Regions from separate parts of the Pseudomonas sp. LBUM1641 genome, predicted to be linked through region 1. Evidence: predicted binding sites of a transcription regulator. Region 1 holds the regulator's gene; each other region holds the start of a gene.
What was found. Region 1 encodes FliA, which starts transcription of late flagellar genes. Its sites were predicted from a motif close to CTAAAGTTTNNNNNNNNNNNGCCGNTAA; they were not measured.

Region 1 (5,886 bases):
CACTCGGTGTCAGTGAGACGGTCGGCGGCGTCCTTGTCCATCACGCCACGCTTGACCGCGATGCCCCGCAGGATATTCGGGTCCATGCCTTTGCCGTCATCGGTGATCGACAGCAGGATATGGTCGCCTTCCTGTTCGGCCGCCAGGATCACTTTGCCCAGACGGTTCTTGCCCGAAGCTTCACGTTCTTCCGGGGACTCGATGCCGTGGTCGACAGCGTTGCGCACCAAGTGGACCAGCGGGTCGGCCAGGGCCTCGACAAGGTTTTTGTCGAGGTCGGTTTCTTCACCCACCAGTTCCAGGTTGATCTCTTTCTTGAGCTGGCGTGCCAGGTCGCGAACCAGACGCGGGAAGCGGCCGAAGACTTTCTTGATCGGCTGCATCCGGGTCTTCATGACAGCGGTTTGCAGGTCGGCGGTGACCACGTCGAGGTTCGACACGGCCTTTTGCATGGCCTCATCGCCGCTGTTCAGGCCCAGGCGCACCAGGCGGTTACGCACCAGCACCAGTTCGCCGACCATGTTCATGATGTCGTCCAGGCGCGCGGTATCAACCCGCACGGTGGTTTCGGCTTCACTGGCTGGTTGCTTGTCTGCGGCCGGAGCAGCAGCGGCACGCGCGGGCGCGGGCGCCGGTGCAGGTTTTGCAGCCACCGGTGCAGCGGCCTTGGCAGCCACCGGAGCCGGCGTTGCAACCGCAGTGGCCGCTGTAGCAGCCGGTGCAGCAGCGCCGGCCACTTCGGTGAACTTGCCCTTGCCATGCAGTTCATCCAGCAGGGCTTCGAATTCGTGATCGGAGATCAGTCCATCGGCAGCCGGTGCAGCGGCAGCAGCAGCGGCGGGTGCGGCAGGTGCAGCGACTGCTGCAGCAACTTCCGGCAGTGCATCGGCAGCAAACGAGCCTTTGCCATGCAACTGGTCCAGCAACGCTTCAAATTCGTCATCGGTGATTTCGTTGCTGGCAGGCGCCGCTGCTTCCGCTGGCGCTGGCGCTGCGGCCACCGCGTCCGGGGCAAACTGGCCCTTGCCGTGCAACTGGTCGAGCAATGACTCGAACTCGGCGTCGGTAATGTCTTCGGTGGTCGGCACCATGGCCGGCGCACTGGCCGCCGGAGCTTCGGCTTCGGCCTTGACGGCGTTCAGCGAGTCCAGCAGTTGTTCGAATTCGCTGTCGGTCACGTCGCCCGCAGGCTCGGCGACAGGCTCAGCCACCGCCTCGACCACCGGCGCATTGGCCGCAGGTTCTGCCAGGCGCGCCAGGGCGGCCAGCAGTTCCGGGGTGGCGGCCGTGATCGGTGCACGTTCGCGCACTTCACTGAACATGCCGTTGACCGCGTCCAGCGCTTCCAGGATCACGTCCATCAGTTCCGAGTCGACGTGCCGCTCACCCTTGCGCAGGATGTCGAACACGTTCTCGGCGATGTGACAGCACTCCACCAGCTCGTGGAGCTGGAGGAAGCCGGCGCCCCCTTTTACAGTGTGAAAACCGCGAAAAATTGCATTGAGCAGGTTCGCATCATCCGGTCGGCTTTCCAGCTCGACCAGTTGTTCGGACAGTTGCTCTAAAATTTCGCCGGCCTCTACAAGGAAATCCTGAAGGATTTCTTCATCGGCGCCGAAGCTCATGGGTGTGCTCCTTAGAAGCCTAAACTGGACAGCAAATCGTCTACGTCGTCTTGCCCGGATACAACGTCTTCACGTTTATCGGCATGAATCTGCGGACCTTCACCCTTGGCGAGGTGTTTTTGTGGATCTTTTTCAGAAAGGATCGCTTCGCGGTCATGTTCGATGCCGGCAAACCGGTCAACTTGACCCGCCATCAACACCAGTTTGAGCAGGTTGCTTTCCACTTCGGTGACCAGTTGGGTCACGCGCTTGATCACCTGACCGGTGAGGTCCTGGTAGTCCTGGGCCAGCAGAATGTCATTGAGGTTGCTGGAAACCGTGCGGTTTTCCTGCTCGCTGCGGGACAAAAAGCCTTCAACCCGACGCGCCAGCTCACGAAACTCTTCAGCGCCCACTTCCCGACGCATGAACCGGCCCCAGTCAGTGCTCAGGGCCTTGGCTTCACTGGCCATACCGTTGACCAGAGGCGTGGCGTTTTCCACCAGGTCCATGGTGCGGTTGGCCGCCGCCTCAGTCAGCCTGACCACATAGGACAGGCGTTCGGTGGCATCCGTGATCTGCGAGATTTCTTCGGCCTGGGGCATGTGCGGGTCAATCTGAAAATTGACAATCGCACTGTGCAACTCACGGGTGAGCTTGCCCACTTCCTGGTACAGGCCGCGGTCACGGGTCTGGTTGAGCTCATGGATTAACTGCACCGCGTCACCGAACTGGCCTTTTTCTAGGCTTTCGACGAGTTGGTGGGCATGTTTTTTCAGGGTCGACTCGAAGTCGGCCTGCGATGATTCTTTATGCTCCATAGCTCCCCCGTGGCAGCATCAATGACCGATGCGTTCGAAGATCTTTTCGATCTTCTCTTTCAAGGCCAGTGCAGTGAATGGCTTGACCACGTAGCCGTTAACCCCGGCTTGGGCGGCTTCGATGATCTGTTCACGCTTGGCTTCAGCGGTCACCATCAGCACAGGCAGGCTGCGCAGTTTTTCATCCGCGCGCACGTGGCGCAGCAGATCGATACCGGTCATGCCCGGCATGTTCCAGTCCGTTACCAGAAAGTCAATGCTCCCGCTGTTGAGGATCGGAATCGCCGTAATGCCGTCATCCGCCTCGACCGTGTTAGTGAACCCAAGGTCACGCAACAGGTTTTTTATGATCCGCCGCATCGTTGAGAAGTCATCAACGATGAGGATTTTCATGTTCTTGTCCAATTCGACCTCCAAGCAGTCTTAAACGCGCCCAGCACCTGGGCGCGCCATATCAATCAACAGGCGTTACACAAAAAGGACTACCGGGGGCGCACCACGGGCCAAGCCCGTCCGGGCGCAGCGCCCGGACGGTATCGTTCGCAGTGTCCCCACACTGCCTGTCAGCGCGCTCGCCACTCTCCCAAACGCCCCCGCAAGCGGGCCGCGCACTGGCTGTGTAACTGGCTGACTCGCGATTCGCTGACTCCCAGGACCTCACCGATTTCCTTGAGGTTCAGCTCTTCGTCGTAGTACAGCGCCAACACCAGTCGCTCACGCTCCGGCAAATTGGCAATCGCGTCCGCCAGCGCAGTCTGGAAGCGTTCATCTTCCAGATCGCGTGACGGTTCGAGATGAGCACTCGCGCCGTCCTCGTGCAGCCCTTCATGTTCGCCGTCCTGCAAAAGGTCGTCGAAACTGAACAGGCGGCTGCCCAAGGTATCGTTCAAAATCCCGTAGTAATCGTCGAGACTCAATTGGAGTTCGGCCGCAACTTCATGATCTTTAGCGTCGCGACCGGTTTTTGCTTCAATTGAGCGAATTGCGTCACTTACCATGCGCGTATTGCGGTGTACCGAACGCGGCGCCCAATCACCTTTACGCACTTCATCGAGCATGGCCCCACGGATACGAATACCCGCGTATGTCTCGAAACTTGCGCCCTTGCTCGCGTCGTATTTGGTCGACACTTCGAGCAAGCCGATCATCCCGGCCTGGATCAAGTCTTCGACCTGGACACTGGCGGGCAGGCGCGCCAGCAAGTGATAGGCAATGCGCTTGACCAGGGGCGCATAGCGCTCGATCAATTCGACTTGACTGTCACGTGCCGACTTCTTGTAAAGGTTGTAGCCGCTGGCTGTCATAGCACCGGTCCTGCGCTCGTCTGATGCACCAATCGCTCGACGAAAAACTCCAGATGCCCACGCGGGTTGGCGGGCAACGGCCAGGTATCGACCTTCTGGGCAATAGCCTTGAACGCCAATGCGCACTTCGAACGAGGGAACGCTTCATAGACCGCACGCTGCTTTTGCACGGCCTTGCGTACGCATTCGTCGTAGGGAACTGCGCCAACGTATTGTAAGGCGACATCGAGGAAGCGATCTGTGACCTTGGTCAACTTGGCGAACAGATTCCGGCCTTCCTGGGGGCTTTGGGCCATGTTGGCCAGCACGCGGAAGCGGTTCATGCCGTAGTCGCGGTTGAGCAGTTTGATCAGCGCGTAGGCGTCGGTGATCGAGGTCGGTTCGTCGCACACCACCAGCAACACTTCCTGGGCTGCGCGCACGAAGCTGACCACGGACTCGCCGATCCCGGCGGCGGTGTCGATCACCAGCACGTCGAGGTTGTCGCCAATGTCGCTGAACGCCTGAATCAGGCCGGCATGCTGCGCCGGGCTCAGGTGCACCATGCTCTGGGTGCCGGACGCGGCCGGCACGATGCGAATCCCGCCGGGGCCTTGCAACAGTACGTCGCGCAGCTCACAGCGGCCTTCGATGACATCGGCCAGGGTATGTTTGGGCGTCAGTCCCAGCAGAACGTCAACGTTCGCCAGACCCAGGTCAGCATCCAGCAGCATGACGCGACGGCCAAGCTCTGCCAGGGCCAGGGACAAATTCACTGACACGTTAGTTTTTCCGACGCCACCTTTGCCGCCGGTCACCGCGATCACCTGTACGGGATGCATGCTGCCCATTTTATTTCTTTACCTTGTCTTGCTTAGACGCAGGCTACATGACTTGGCCGCGCGAACTGCTGGCAGACCATCGATGTAGATACTTTGCACTGTCATTTGTAAATTAAAGGCCATGTTGCCTCAGCCGACACGTTTGTTCGGGCTGTGGTAGAGGTCAGCAAACATGTCAGCCATCGCTTCCTCACTGGGTTCTTCCTGCATTTGCACGCTGACAGCCCGGCTGACCAACTGATGACGGCGCGGCAGATGCAAATCATCCGGAATCCGCGGCCCGTCGGTCAGGTAAGCAACCGGTAATTCATGACTGATGGCCAGGCTCAACACTTCGCCCAGGCTCGCCGTCTCATCCAGTTTAGTCAGGATGCAGCCCGCCAGCCCACAGCGCTTGTAGCTGTGATAGGCGGCGGTCAATACCTGCTTCTGGCTGGTGGTAGCAAGTACCAAGTAGTTTCTGGATTTGATCCCGCGCCCGGCCAGGCTTTCCAGCTGCATGCGCAGGGCCGGGTCGCTGGCTTGCAGGCCGGCGGTGTCGATCAGCACCACGCGCTTGCGCAGCAGTGGATCGAGGGCGTTGGCCAGGGACTGGCCCGGGTCGACGTGGGTCACCGGCACATTGAGAATGCGGCCCAGGGTCTTGAGCTGTTCCTGGGCGCCAATGCGGTAGCTGTCCATGCTCACCAGCGCGATGTTCTGTGCGCCGTACTTGAGCACGTAACGTGCGGCCAGCTTGGCCAGGGTGGTGGTCTTGCCCATGCCGGCAGGGCCGACCATGGCAATCACGCCGCCTTCTTCCAGGGGTTCGATTTCCGGGGTGACGATCATCCGCGCCAGGTGGGCCAGGAGCATGCGCCAGGCCTGGCGAGGTTCTTCAATTTGCGTGGTCAGCTGTAGCAGGTCGCGGGACAACGGGCCGGACAGACCGATGCGTTGCAGGCGACGCCACAGGTTGGCCTGTTGCGGCTGGCTGCCCTGCAACTGGTTCCAGGCCAGCGAGCCCAATTGCACTTCCAGCAGTTCACGCAGGCCGTTGAGTTCGAAACGCATCGAGTCGAACACTCGCTGGTCTACCGCTGCCGCCGGGGCGGGCGCAGCAGGACGCGGCGGCTCAACAAAAGTCGGTTCTACCAGAGGCTCGGACGCCGTCAGCGGCAACCCGGCAAACAGCTGGCGATTGGTGGAGGCGTCGCTGTCGCCACGCATGCTCAATTCAGCCTGGGCCGAGACAATGCGCGAAGCGGTCTTGCGCAGCTCGTCTTCCAGTTCCATGTTCGGCACACGCGGCGCCAGGGCCGAGGGTTTGTAATCGAGGGCAGCCGTCAGCTCGACA
Region 2 (5,886 bases), 700 kb from region 1:
CAAAAACGGCGCGAAGAACGGCCACACCAAGAGCCCGGGCATGGCACCGCCCGGCACCCGTCGCTCCATGGGCAAGCGCTGACCGGTAATAAATCCTTCGCAATGGAGATTTATGCCTACAAGAGTTACTGACGTTTCGCCTTGTAGGCCTGCGGCCAATTCTTGAAAGCTTGCACGCACCCGCCAGCCCCGACTTTTTCGCTCTGGGCTGGACGTGGTGCAGCTGGTTTTCCGGAATAGGACGTCCCTGTGGTTCTTATACGCACCTGTGTTGTGCTGGGCTTGTCGCTGATAGACGGTGTCGTCTCCATCGCTGCGGCCGGTGATCAACCACGCAGCGAAATTCGTTTTGCCGTGGCCGCGCAGTTCCCGCCCTTTCAAAGCCGCAATCAACAAGGCCAACTTGTAGGACTGAACATCGAATTGGGTAACGCCCTGTGCATACAGCTCAATATGCGATGTACCTGGGTCGACCAGATCCTGGTGGAAAATTTCACCGCCCTTGAAGCCAGGCAATTCGACGCGATCATGGGCATCGCCCCTACGTCGAAACGGCACCGGCGAGTGAATTTCACCGATGACCTCTATCCGATGATCACGCGCCTGGTGGCCCGCAAGACATCAGGCTTGATGCCGACCCCTCGGTCGCTGAAGGGCAAGCGCGTGGGCGTGCTGGTGGGCAGCAACCGCGAGGCGTTTGCCCTGGCGAAGTGGGCGCCGAAGGGCGTGATCGTCAAGGGTTTCTGGCGCAATGACGAATTGGTCCGCAGCCTGTTGGCCGGCGACATCGATGCGACGCTGCAAGGCACGGTGGAAATTCGTGAGGCGCTGCTCGACACCGCCGACGGCCAGATTTTCGACTTCCTCGGCCCCGCCGTCTCCACCGATCTGCTGGGTAACGGCGTGGCAATTGCCCTGCGCAAGCCCGACACCGCGCTGCGCAATGACCTTAACTGCGCCCTCGAGCAACTGATGCAGAGTGGCGAATACCAGCGCATCGTCCAGCCCTACCGTCTTGACGCACCGCCCGCCAGGCCGTAATGGCCAATTAATTGCACCGAACATGAGCTGGATCAGTATTTGCCCAACCCGTGCGCTTAGAGTCGACGCCCTGCCGACTCCTCCAACAATCACGAGCGCGCGTTTCCATGAAGATCAATCTGCCGGTCACCGGTCGAAATGTGGATTTTGCCCCCGACGCCAACATCCTCTCGACCACTGACCTGACTAGCGCAATTACCTACGCCAACCAGGACTTCATCGATATCAGCGGCTACACCCGCGAGGAGTTGTTGGGTACCCCGCACAACCTGCTGCGTCACCCGGACATGCCGCCGGCTGCGTTTGCGCACATGTGGCAGGTGTTGAAAAGCGGCCGCTCGTGGATGGGCATGGTGAAAAATCGTTGCAAGAACGGCGATCACTACTGGGTCAGCGCCTACGCCACGCCGGTCACCCGGGACGGCGTCACGGTGGAGTATCAGTCGGTGCGCACCAAGCCCGATGCGCGGCGGGTGCAACTGGCCGAACGGGCCTATGCCCGCTTGCGGGCCGGCACTCGGCGGGCGCCGCCGGTAGTGGGAGTGACCCTCAAGTTGTCGGCGTGGGTGCTGGGGGTTTGCGCCGCAACGTGGGCCTTGGGCCTTGGACTGGCGACCTATCCCGTGGCCTGGCAACTGCTGGCGCTGACGGCGGCATGTGCCGTGGGGGTAGCGGGCGTGCACGGTGCGTTACGGCCTCTGGCGCAGTTGAACCAGCGGGCGCGGCTGATTGCTGACAACACGCTGAGCCAGACGATCTACACCGGACGCGGGGATGAGTTCGGGCGTATCGAGTTTGCCATGCAGATGCTGGAAGCCCAGGTGGGTGCGGTGGTCGGCCGGATTGGTGACGCCTCGCGACGTCTATCCGGGCATGCAGCGGCGTTGGTAGAGCAGCTGGACAGCAGCCACTGCAGCAGCCTCGGCCAACAAACCCAGACCGATCAGGTTGCCGCCGCGATCAATCAAATGGCCGCCAGCGTGGCGCAAGTCGCCGAGCACGCGCTGCAGGCTTCCAAGGCCGCTGACCAGGCTGGCAGCGAGACCCGGGAAGGCCACCAGCGGGTGGATGAAAGCCGCGATGCGGTGCTGCGTTTGTCCCGGGAACTGGCACGGGCCACCGAAGTGATCCATCAACTGGAAAGCCACAGCGGCGATATTTCCGGGGTGCTGGAAGTGATCCGGGCGATTGCCGAACAGACCAACTTGCTGGCGCTCAATGCCGCCATCGAAGCGGCGCGGGCCGGGGAACAGGGACGCGGGTTCGCCGTGGTGGCCGATGAAGTACGCGGGCTGGCCCAGCGTACGCAGGATTCGACCAATGAAATCCAGCGCATGATCAGCACACTGCAAGGCGGCGCCCGGGATGCGGTGCAAGCCATGGCGCAAAGCAGCCAGCATGTGGAGGCCAGTGTCGACCAGGCCCAGCGCGCCGCGGCGGCGCTGGATGGCATCAGCCAGCGGGTGACCCAGATTACTGCCATGAGCCAGCAGATCGCGGCGGCGGTGGAAGAGCAAAGCGCAGTCAGCGAGGACATCAACCGCAACATCATCGGCATTCGCAATGCCGGCGAGGTGACAGTCAGCGCCGGCCAGCAGAGCCAGCTCAGCTCAGGCGATGTGGCGGGGCTGGCGGAGGATTTGCGGCGGTTGGCGGAGGAGTTCTGGAGTAAGCGGCGGTAGATCAAAAAACGTCCGACAAGGTTTTGAGTCAACTCCTACGGGAAGAACGGAAGTGCCTTGATTGAAGGCCAGCGTGTGGCTGTGAAAGCTTCTGAGGGGGGCAGGCGCCGGTAACGGGGCCGGGACGCCTCCCACTTTTCTTCCTACAGGACAGGCAAATGACATCCCTGAGAATACTATTGGCACTGGTTTTATCTACGGCCACAGGAACCCTGTGCTCCGTAACGTACGCGGCTGAAAAATCGCTGGCCGAGATACGCTTCGGGGTGGAGGCGCTGGTACCGCCGTTTGAAAGCCGCAATGCCCAAGGTGAGCTGGTCGGTTTGAACATTGAGTTGGGCAATGCCTTGTGCGCCGAACTCAAGGCGCGCTGCGTGTGGGTCGATCAAGAGTATGCAACCAACCTGGCAGCACTCGAGGCGCGTCGATTCGATGCGATCATGCCCATGTCGGCCACCCCGGCACGGCGGCAGAAAATCGACTTCACCGATAATCTCTACGCCCTTGAAACGAGGCTGGTAGCGCGCAAGCGCCTCGGGCTTGTGCCTGAGGCCAAGGCGCTTCAAGGCAAACGGATTGGCGTGCTGGCGGGCACCAGCCGAGAAGCCTATGCCTTGGCGCGATGGGTACCCCATGGCGTGGTGGTACGAAGTTTCAACCTGAATGCCGAGTTGATCAGCAGCCTGCTGGCCGGCGATATCGACGCAACGTTGCAAGACACCCTCGAGATCTCCGACGCCTTGCTGAAAACCCCAGAGGGCGCGGGCTTTGAGTTCGCGGGGCCTGGGATTGTCGATGAAATGCTCGGCAGCGGCGTCGCCATTGGGGTTCGCAAGGGCGAGCCCGACCTGCGTTTGGCGCTGAACCAGGCGCTTCAACGCTTGAAGGAAAGTGGCCAGTACTCGCTGATTACCCAGCGTTACCTGCGCACCTCAAACAGCGATCCGGTTCCGATGTTGTATACGCCGGCAGAGGGTGGCTTGCCTTTCTCGCAAACGGTGCAAGTGGGGCAAACCCTCTACATCTCCGGGCTGCTGGGACTTGACGAGCGCGGCGAACTGGTCAGCGGAGGCATTCGCGCACAAACAGCCAAGGCCTTGGAAGCATTACGAATGCATACTCGAGGAGAAAGAGCTGGGCATGGACAGGGTCGCCAAATGCACGGTAATCCTCGCGAACATCAACGACTTCGCGGCCATGAATAAAGTCTATGCCCGCTACTTTTCAGCGAATCGTCTTCCCACTCGAACGACCTTTGCCGCGGGCGGTTTAATACTGGATGCCCGGGTCGAAATCGAATGCCTGGCCAGCTTTTAGCTCAAGCCGCCCGCAACGAAATGAACGCATAGTTGGCCGGCACCTCGGTGGCAATCCGGGCGCCGGCATCCAGCAACTGCTCGGCAATATCCATCCCGGACACATGGAATACCCACTCATTGGCCTGCACGTCCTCTTGCGTCGCCAACTCGATCGCCTGGGCAAACAGGCCCATATCCGGCAGGTACGCGGTAAACCCATCGCCCTTGAGCGCCGTGGTATGGATGCCCAGCAAACCACACACGGCTTCCTTGGCCTGGATGTCGTCGCGGTCAGCCTGGCGTGAGCGGCGGATCAACTCGGCCAGCTCCTTGTCCATCAACTCGCCGCCCACGATCAGCGCCGGCCCCTGCTCCCAGGATTCCGGCGGGCAGTCCTTGGCGCCCGGGTTCAACGGGATGTGCGGGTTGATCTCCATCGGGTAGATACGGCACACCAACGGCCGCCGCTCGTAAATGCGGCAACGGTCGTCTTCGTCAAGATTCCGGCAGCGCCCGGCGTTATAGGCGGCAAAGGTGATTGCCACATACGCCTCGGTGTTGCCGCTGGGGACGATGGCGGAACGCCTTTGTGCGTGTTCGCGCTGCAACTCGGGCAGCCCAAGCCCGGTGCCCAGGAAACCCTCCACCAGCACGATGACATTGCCGCCGTCAGCCGCCCAGCTGCGGGCTTCTTCGAGGGTCAGGGGCACATGGTGGTCGGTGCAGCATTTACCGCAACCGACGCAGGAAAAGTGGGTATTCATAGAGGATCTGTCACCAGGCAAGGTCAGAAGGCGCTCATGAACGGCGGCGGGTTTTTGCCTCTGCTCACCGTTCTGCCTCTGTACAAAGCAAGTTATGCGCCAGTGCTTCTATTCCTCGGGCACCAGGTCCCGAAGCACAAACACCATGCCGACACTTTCATACAGGTGCCGGGCCCGCCGATTGGACTCCAGCACCTTGAGGTCGACAAACGCCTCGCCGCGTTGTTTGAACACGTGGAAGGTGTGCAGCAATAACGCCCGGCCCAGCCCCATGCCTTGGGCACACGGATGAATGGCCAGGTTCTTGATGTAGGCGCTGGTCCAGCATTGGGACACGCCGAGGATGCCACTGGCATTACTGGCCACCAGGCACAGCTTCGGGTCGAACTCGGCGTCGGTGATGAACTGCTGGCGCCAGTGTTCAAGGGGGCCGACGCGTCCGCCGCCTTGTTCCTGGGCCAGGCTCAATACCGCGTGGATCGCCGGAGCCATTGCTTCGTGGTAATGATCCAGCTGGATATCTGCCGGCCATTGCGGCGCGGGCAGGCTGCCGATGAGGTCACGGCGCAGCAGCTGGAAGTATTCACCCACCGGTCACAGGCCTTGTTGCGCCACGGTCTGGGCAGCCACCACCAGGCACTTGGTCAGTTCGGGGGAGGAGAACTTGGTGAGCACCGCATTGGCACCGGCCAGGCGGGCTTTTTCGCTGTTCATCGCACTGTCCAGGGAGGTGTGCAGCAGCACGTAGAGGTCCTGGAAGTCCGGTGTTTCCCGCAGGGTGCGGGTGAAGGCGTAGCCGTCCATTTCGGACATTTCGATGTCCGAGACCACCACGTTGATTTGCTCGACAGTGCCTTGCAGCTCCAGCAAACGGTCGATCGCTTCCTTGGCGCTGCGGGCGGTGTGGCAGGTCAGGCCGAGGTTGCGCAGGGTGTGCACCGATTGCTGCAGGGCCACCTGGCTGTCGTCCACCACCAGGATTCGGGCGTTGCCCAGCACTTCGGCTTCTTCCATGGTCAGGTCGGTGGGCGCCGCTTCGATCTGCGCCGGGGCGATGCCGTGGATGACTTTTTCGATGTCCAATACCTGCACCAAGGCGCC
Region 3 (5,886 bases), 160 kb from region 1:
CACGGGCTGATCAACTGGCTGCCAGCCTGGATTGTGCTGCGGATGATTGTCGGCCTGGGCATGATGTGCCAGTACATGGTCATCGAGAGCTGGCTTAACGAGCAGGCTGAAGCCAAGCAGCGCGGTGCGGTGTTCAGCGGCTATATGATTGCTTCGTACCTCGGCCTGGTGCTGGGCCAACTGATCCTTGTGATGCACCCTGAGTTGGGCCTTGAGTTGCTGATGCTGGTCGCGCTGTGTTTTGCGCTGTGCCTGGTGCCGGTGGCCATGACTCGCCGTATTCACCCGGCACCGCTGCATCCTGCGCCGATGGAGCCGCGCTTCTTTATCAAACGGGTGCCGCAATCCCTCAGTACGGTGTTGGGCGCCGGGCTGATCGTGGGTTCGTTCTACGGTTTGGCGCCGCTTTACGCGTCCCAGCAGGGGCTGACCACCGAGCAGGTCGGTCTGTTCATGGGTAGCTGTATTTTCGCCGGGCTGCTGGTGCAATGGCCGTTGGGCTGGTTGTCTGATCGGTATGACCGCGCGCTGTTGATTCGCTGCTTTGCCTTGTGCCTGGCGGTGGCTGCGTTGCCGTTGGCGATCATGACCCAAGTGCCGTTGGAAGTGCTGTTTGTTGCGGGCTTTCTCTGTTCCCTGGTGCAGTTCTGCCTGTACCCGCTGGCCGTGGCGTTTTCCAACGACCACGTCGAGGGCGATCGCCGGGTGTCGCTCACGGCGATGTTGCTGGTGACCTACGGTGTCGGTGCCAGTATCGGGCCGTTGTTGGCCGGTGTGGTGATGAAGCTGTTCGGCAGCCACATGCTGTATGCGTTTTTCAGCCTGTGTGCGTTGATCCTGGTTTGGCGCATTCGGCCCAAGGCAGTCACCAACCTGCATCAGGTGGACGATGCACCGCTGCATCACGTAGCGATGCCCGACAGCATGTCCAGCTCGCCGCTGGTGGCGTGCCTCGACCCGCGTGTGGATGAGCAGGTGGTGCAGGACCAGATGCAGACCGCCGTTCCGGACCCTGAGCCTGAAGTCGATCCTGAGGTGGAGGAGCCATCAACGGTCACCGAGCCCCCGGAGCATCCGGACCCGGATGAGCACCCCCACGACTTGAGCAGGGCGCGTCCCTGAAAACAAAAACGGGCAGTTCCCTTGAGGAGCTGCCCGTTTTTTTATCGCGACCCTTAGTGTTTAAAGATCATCGTCCTTGTCGAAGCGGCGCGCTTCACGCTGCAGTTGGTACACAAACCGCTCGACCTGACGCTGCACCAGCCCGCTCATGTTATGAAAGCGTACGCCGGCGAAGGTGGTGTTGATCCTTTCTTCGAAGTGCAGGTAACGCAGTTCCACCGAGGTGGTCATGCTGCCAAAGGGCAGGGCGGCGATGAAGCGGTCGTAGACCTGGCCCAGTTGCAGGCGCTCGGAGATGTCCCCTTCGAACCGCAATTTGCAGCCAGTGGCGGAAATGTCCAGCAGCTTGCCGCTGATGGGGGCCTTGAGTTTGTCGCCACCCAGCTCCACGCCGACCAGTTGCGCCAGCTTCAGGGCGGCGCGGAAGGCATTGCGACGCTGATGGTAAATCACTTCGTCGGGCATGCTGCCGCGGTAAATGCGGTGGCCGCCGGCTTCGTCGGTGGTCAGGGTGCCGTTGCTTTCCCAGGCCACCCGCACGCCATCGTGAAAACCTTCGATACGGAAAGCTTCGCCATTCTCTAGGTAGCGTTCGCCGTCCCGCGGGATCATTTCGTCGAGGGCCAGCGTCTGGCTGTCCCGGTCGATTTCCACCAGGTAGCTTTGAAAGCGCTGGTTGCGTTCGTGGAAGGTGATGATCAGCGGATCATGGCTCTCTTGCAGCATCCGCAAGGTGCCAGCGATTTCCAGCGGCGTGGTGAGTACCTTGGGTGGCTGCGGAGCATCTTCCGCGTTAGGGGCGTTGAACACGGTTCTTCCATCTCCAGACAAAATACGACTACACGCAAGTGCTTTCATTTTGCCAGCATGTGACACGCCTTGGATAGGGCGCGCTTAAGCTGGTTTCAGGCTTGGCTGCGGGTGCTTGGCTTGGCCAGGCGCGAGGTAGAGCCTTGAGCGTTGTAGAGGGCCGGAGGCTCGCCGCCGTGGAGGATACGCAACTGATTGGCGGTGGTGGCTTGCTGAAGCTGGATCGCCTGGCCGTTGAGAATGTTGGTTTCCTGGCACAGGGTCAGCAACTGGTTAAGTTCTTTGCTTTGGGCCAGCAACTGGTCGCCCACCGTGGAGTGGCTGGCGAGTTGCTCCAGGCCCTTGTGGTCGGCCGAGAGGCCCAGGCTGAGGAGAATCTGGCTGCGCTTCTTGCCGTGCTGTTCCAGCAGGACGATCAGCGACTGCTTGCGCGCCAGGATTTCTTCCAGCATGCGCATGTCCCGGCCGAACAGGGCCAGGGACTCTTCCCGAAGTAGCTCCAGCAACTGCTGTGCAGGAGGCAGGTCTTCAATGATCAGTTGTAGCAAGTTTTCGTCGTGCATGGCTGGCCTTGGGGTTTAAGCGTCCAAAAGCCTGGCGCAGGCCTTTGCCTAGCGCTCAGCTTCGAAGTTAAGCAGCTTGCTGGCTACACGGTTGCTGTCGACCTTATAGCTGCCATCCGCAATCGCCTGCTTCAATTCGGCCACGCGGGCTTTGTTGACAACCGGTTGATCGCTCAGCGAGTCAGTGACCTTCTGCAACTGTTGAGCCTCATTGCTCAGGTGTACCGATTCCCCGCTTTGGCTGGCACCGGCCTGTTCTGTCTTGGCAGGCAGAGGCTGGGACTTGGCTTCAACGCTGTCTTTGGCACCGTTGGTGCGCGAAGATCCGGGCGTTGGCAGGGCGTTATTCAAACGACTGAAATCGATGACCATGTTAAAAAACCTCTGGGTATTTGGACGCTTGCCATGTTTTCGGCCATACCCGGACAAACTTTAGGCTCGATTGACAATAAACCTATACGCGATACCGCTTTGCGCACAGTGTAGGAAAAGCCGGCGTCCGATGCCAGTGATCTATAAAGCCACCTCAACTTGCCCCGGTGCCGTCACCCGGGCCTTGATCACGCGGTTGGAGTTGAGGTTCTTCACGCGAATCTGCTCACTCATGCCGCCATTGGACAGGGCTTCCCCCGGCATTTTTACATTCAGGCCGCCGCTGCTGGCGGAGATCACCACCTGGTCACCTTTGCGCACCACTTCGGCCTGCTCAAGATGAACCAAGGTAATCACCTGGTCGGCAACCATTGGTCGGGTAAGTTTTTGCCCGAGCGCCTGGTCCAGGGACGTGAGATAGCCCTGATTGATTTGGCTGATGTCCCGTTCGCGCATCGCAACGTCCTCATAACCAATGATTCCGGTGCGTTTCAGCGGGCGGGTCACCACCACGACGTCGCGAAACAATTTGACCTGGGCCGGTACAAACACCGTCCAGGGCGAGGCGCCTTCGCAGCGCACCTTCACGGTCACGCGCCCGATGGGTTGGGCGGGGCTCTCCAGGGAGGCTGTCAATTCCTTGTCGCACATGGGCATGCGCAGGCGCGGATCCAACTGGTTGACCTGGATTTCATAGCGGCCCGGTGTCTGGGTCGTCGCCAGATAATCTTCTACAGTGAACTCAAGAAAGCCTTGAGTGACGCCGATAAGTAGATCAGGCAAGGTGACGTTATCGGCGCGGGCCGGCTGGCCCGTAGCCAAGGCAAGCAACGCCATCGAGGCGCAGAGTAATCTGCGGTACTGTGGGGATCGGGAGCGTCGGGAAACTGTCGTTTTGATGTCCATGGCCAATAAAAAAGCAAAGCTCGTGCCGTTTAGTGTTGGGTACGCGTCGTACCCCTAAGTTTTAGCGTAGGAGTCTGGGCATGGCCGGTGTAATGGATTCAGTAAACCAGCGCACACAGCTGGTGGGGCAGAATCGCCTGGAGTTGCTGCTGTTCCGTCTGGACGGCAAGCAGTTGTACGGGATTAACGTCTTCAAGGTTCGGGAAGTGCTGCAGTGTCCCAAGCTGACAATAATGCCCAAGTCCAGCCCGGTGGTTTGCGGTGTGGCCAATATTCGTGGCGCGACCATCCCGATTCTTGACCTGGCCATGGCCACCGGTTCGGCGGGTTTGCAGGACCGCGAGAGCCCGTTTGTGATCATCACCGAGTACAACACCAAGACCCAGGGTTTCCTGGTGCGCTCGGTGGAGCGCATCGTCAACATGAACTGGGAAGAGATCCATCCGCCGCCCAAGGGCACCGGCCGCGATCACTACCTCACGGCGGTGACGCGGGTCGACAACCAGTTGGTGGAAATCATCGACGTGGAGAAAATCCTCGCCGAAGTGGCCCCGACCTCGGAGGCGATTTCGGTGGGTGTGGTAGACGCCGAAACCGCGCACAAGGCGATCTCGCTGCGGGTGTTGACGGTGGATGACTCCTCGGTGGCGCGCAAACAGGTGTCCCGTTGCCTGCAGACGGTTGGCGTTGAAGTGGTGGCGCTCAATGACGGTCGCCAGGCCCTGGATTACCTGCGCAAGCTGGTGGACGAGGGCAAGAAGCCGGAAGAAGAATTCCTGATGATGATCTCCGACATCGAGATGCCGGAAATGGACGGCTACACCCTCACGGCCGAGATACGCAACGACCCACGCATGCAAAAATTACATATCATCCTGCATACTTCGTTGTCGGGTGTATTCAATCAGGCGATGGTCAAGAAGGTCGGTGCTGATGACTTCCTGGCCAAATTCCGCCCTGATGACCTGGCATCCCGGGTAGTCGACCGGATCAAGGCAGCAGATCACGGCTAGGGGCCTTTTCCCTGGCGGTCACACGATTTAAGAGGCGGTATCATTGTCTACGGGTAATTTGGATTTCGAACAGTTCCGGGTCTTCCTGGAAAAAGCCTGTGGCATATTGCTCGGTGAAAACAAGCAGTACCTGGTATCCAGCCGTCTCAACAAACTGATGGAGCAGCAGGGCATCAAGTCCCTCGGGGAGTTGGTGCAACGGATCCAGGGCCAGCCGCGCAGCGGGCTCAAGGAGATGGTGGTCGATGCCATGACCACCAACGAAACCTTGTGGTTTCGCGATACCTATCCGTTTGAAGTGCTCAAGAACAAGGTGCTGCCTGAGGCGATCAAGGCCGCACCGGGCCAGCGCCTGCGCATCTGGTCGGCCGCCTGTTCGTCGGGGCAGGAACCGTATTCGATTTCGATGTCCATCGATGAGTTCGAGCGGACCAACATGGGCCAGTTGAAGGCCGGGGCGCAAATTGTGGCCACGGATTTGTCCGGCACCATGCTCACCAACTGCAAGACCGGTGAGTACGACAGCCTGGCACTGGGGCGCGGGTTGTCTCCGGAGCGCTTGCAGCGTTTCTTCGATCCTAAAGGCGCGGGGCGTTGGGCGGTCAAGGCGCCGATCAAGAGCCGGGTCGAGTTTCGCTCGTTCAACCTGCTGGACAGCTACGCCAGCCTGGGCAAGTTCGACATGGTGTTCTGCCGCAATGTGTTGATCTACTTCTCGGCCGAGGTGAAGAAAGACATTCTGTTGCGTATCCACGGCACCCTCAAGCGCGGTGGTTATCTGTTCCTTGGCGCTTCCGAGGCGCTGAACGGTTTGCCGGATCATTACCAGATGGTGCAGTGCAGTCCTGGGATCATTTACCAGGCCAAGTGATGAATGCTTGAACAAAAAAGGGAGGCCTGCACAGGCCTCCCTTTTTTTATGGCCGCAAAGCGGCAAACCCTCATTTGCCGCTTTACTGGCGTTTCGCGGAAACCCTTTGCCGCTTTTCTGGCATTGCCGCCGGCAATTGCCCCGCAAACCCTTGTAATACGGCCCTCAAAAGAATTGGCATGCCGATTGCTATAACCCTGTTACGAAAAGCAGGTCAGCCCCTAAAGGT

Region 2: a site for FliA is predicted at 1,590-1,617, ahead of ACA046_RS27260 (methyl-accepting chemotaxis protein). Genes of this name have one in related genera too.
Region 3: a site for FliA is predicted at 2,904-2,931, ahead of flgM (flagellar biosynthesis anti-sigma factor FlgM). Genes of this name have one in related genera too.

The regions. Positions count from the first base shown of each region.
Region 1 covers NZ_CP166815.1:5,225,685-5,231,570, forward strand. The annotation lists gene ACA046_RS23890 (chemotaxis protein CheA) at 1-1,625, opposite strand, end outside; gene ACA046_RS23895 (protein phosphatase CheZ) at 1,637-2,425, opposite strand; gene ACA046_RS23900 (chemotaxis response regulator CheY) at 2,444-2,818, opposite strand; gene fliA (RNA polymerase sigma factor FliA) at 2,989-3,729, opposite strand; gene fleN (flagellar synthesis regulator FleN) at 3,726-4,559, opposite strand; gene flhF (flagellar biosynthesis GTPase FlhF) at 4,680-5,886, opposite strand, start outside.
Region 2 covers NZ_CP166815.1:5,930,191-5,936,076, forward strand. The annotation lists gene ACA046_RS27245 (hypothetical protein) at 1-82, shown strand, start outside; gene ACA046_RS27250 (transporter substrate-binding domain-containing protein) at 250-1,041, shown strand; partial or broken gene ACA046_RS27255 (PAS domain-containing protein) at 1,149-1,430, shown strand; gene ACA046_RS27260 (methyl-accepting chemotaxis protein) at 1,677-2,723, shown strand; partial or broken gene ACA046_RS27265 (transporter substrate-binding domain-containing protein) at 2,882-4,040, shown strand; gene ACA046_RS27270 (YkgJ family cysteine cluster protein) at 4,042-4,785, opposite strand; gene ACA046_RS27275 (GNAT family N-acetyltransferase) at 4,894-5,376, opposite strand; gene ACA046_RS27280 (chemotaxis protein CheV) at 5,380-5,886, opposite strand, start outside.
Region 3 covers NZ_CP166815.1:5,389,995-5,395,880, reverse strand. The annotation lists gene ACA046_RS24745 (MFS transporter) at 1-1,122, shown strand, start outside; gene ACA046_RS24740 (flagellar brake protein) at 1,183-1,932, opposite strand; gene flgN (flagellar protein FlgN) at 2,028-2,495, opposite strand; gene flgM (flagellar biosynthesis anti-sigma factor FlgM) at 2,544-2,867, opposite strand; gene flgA (flagellar basal body P-ring formation chaperone FlgA) at 3,009-3,773, opposite strand; gene ACA046_RS24720 (chemotaxis protein CheV) at 3,854-4,786, shown strand; gene cheR (protein-glutamate O-methyltransferase CheR) at 4,830-5,657, shown strand.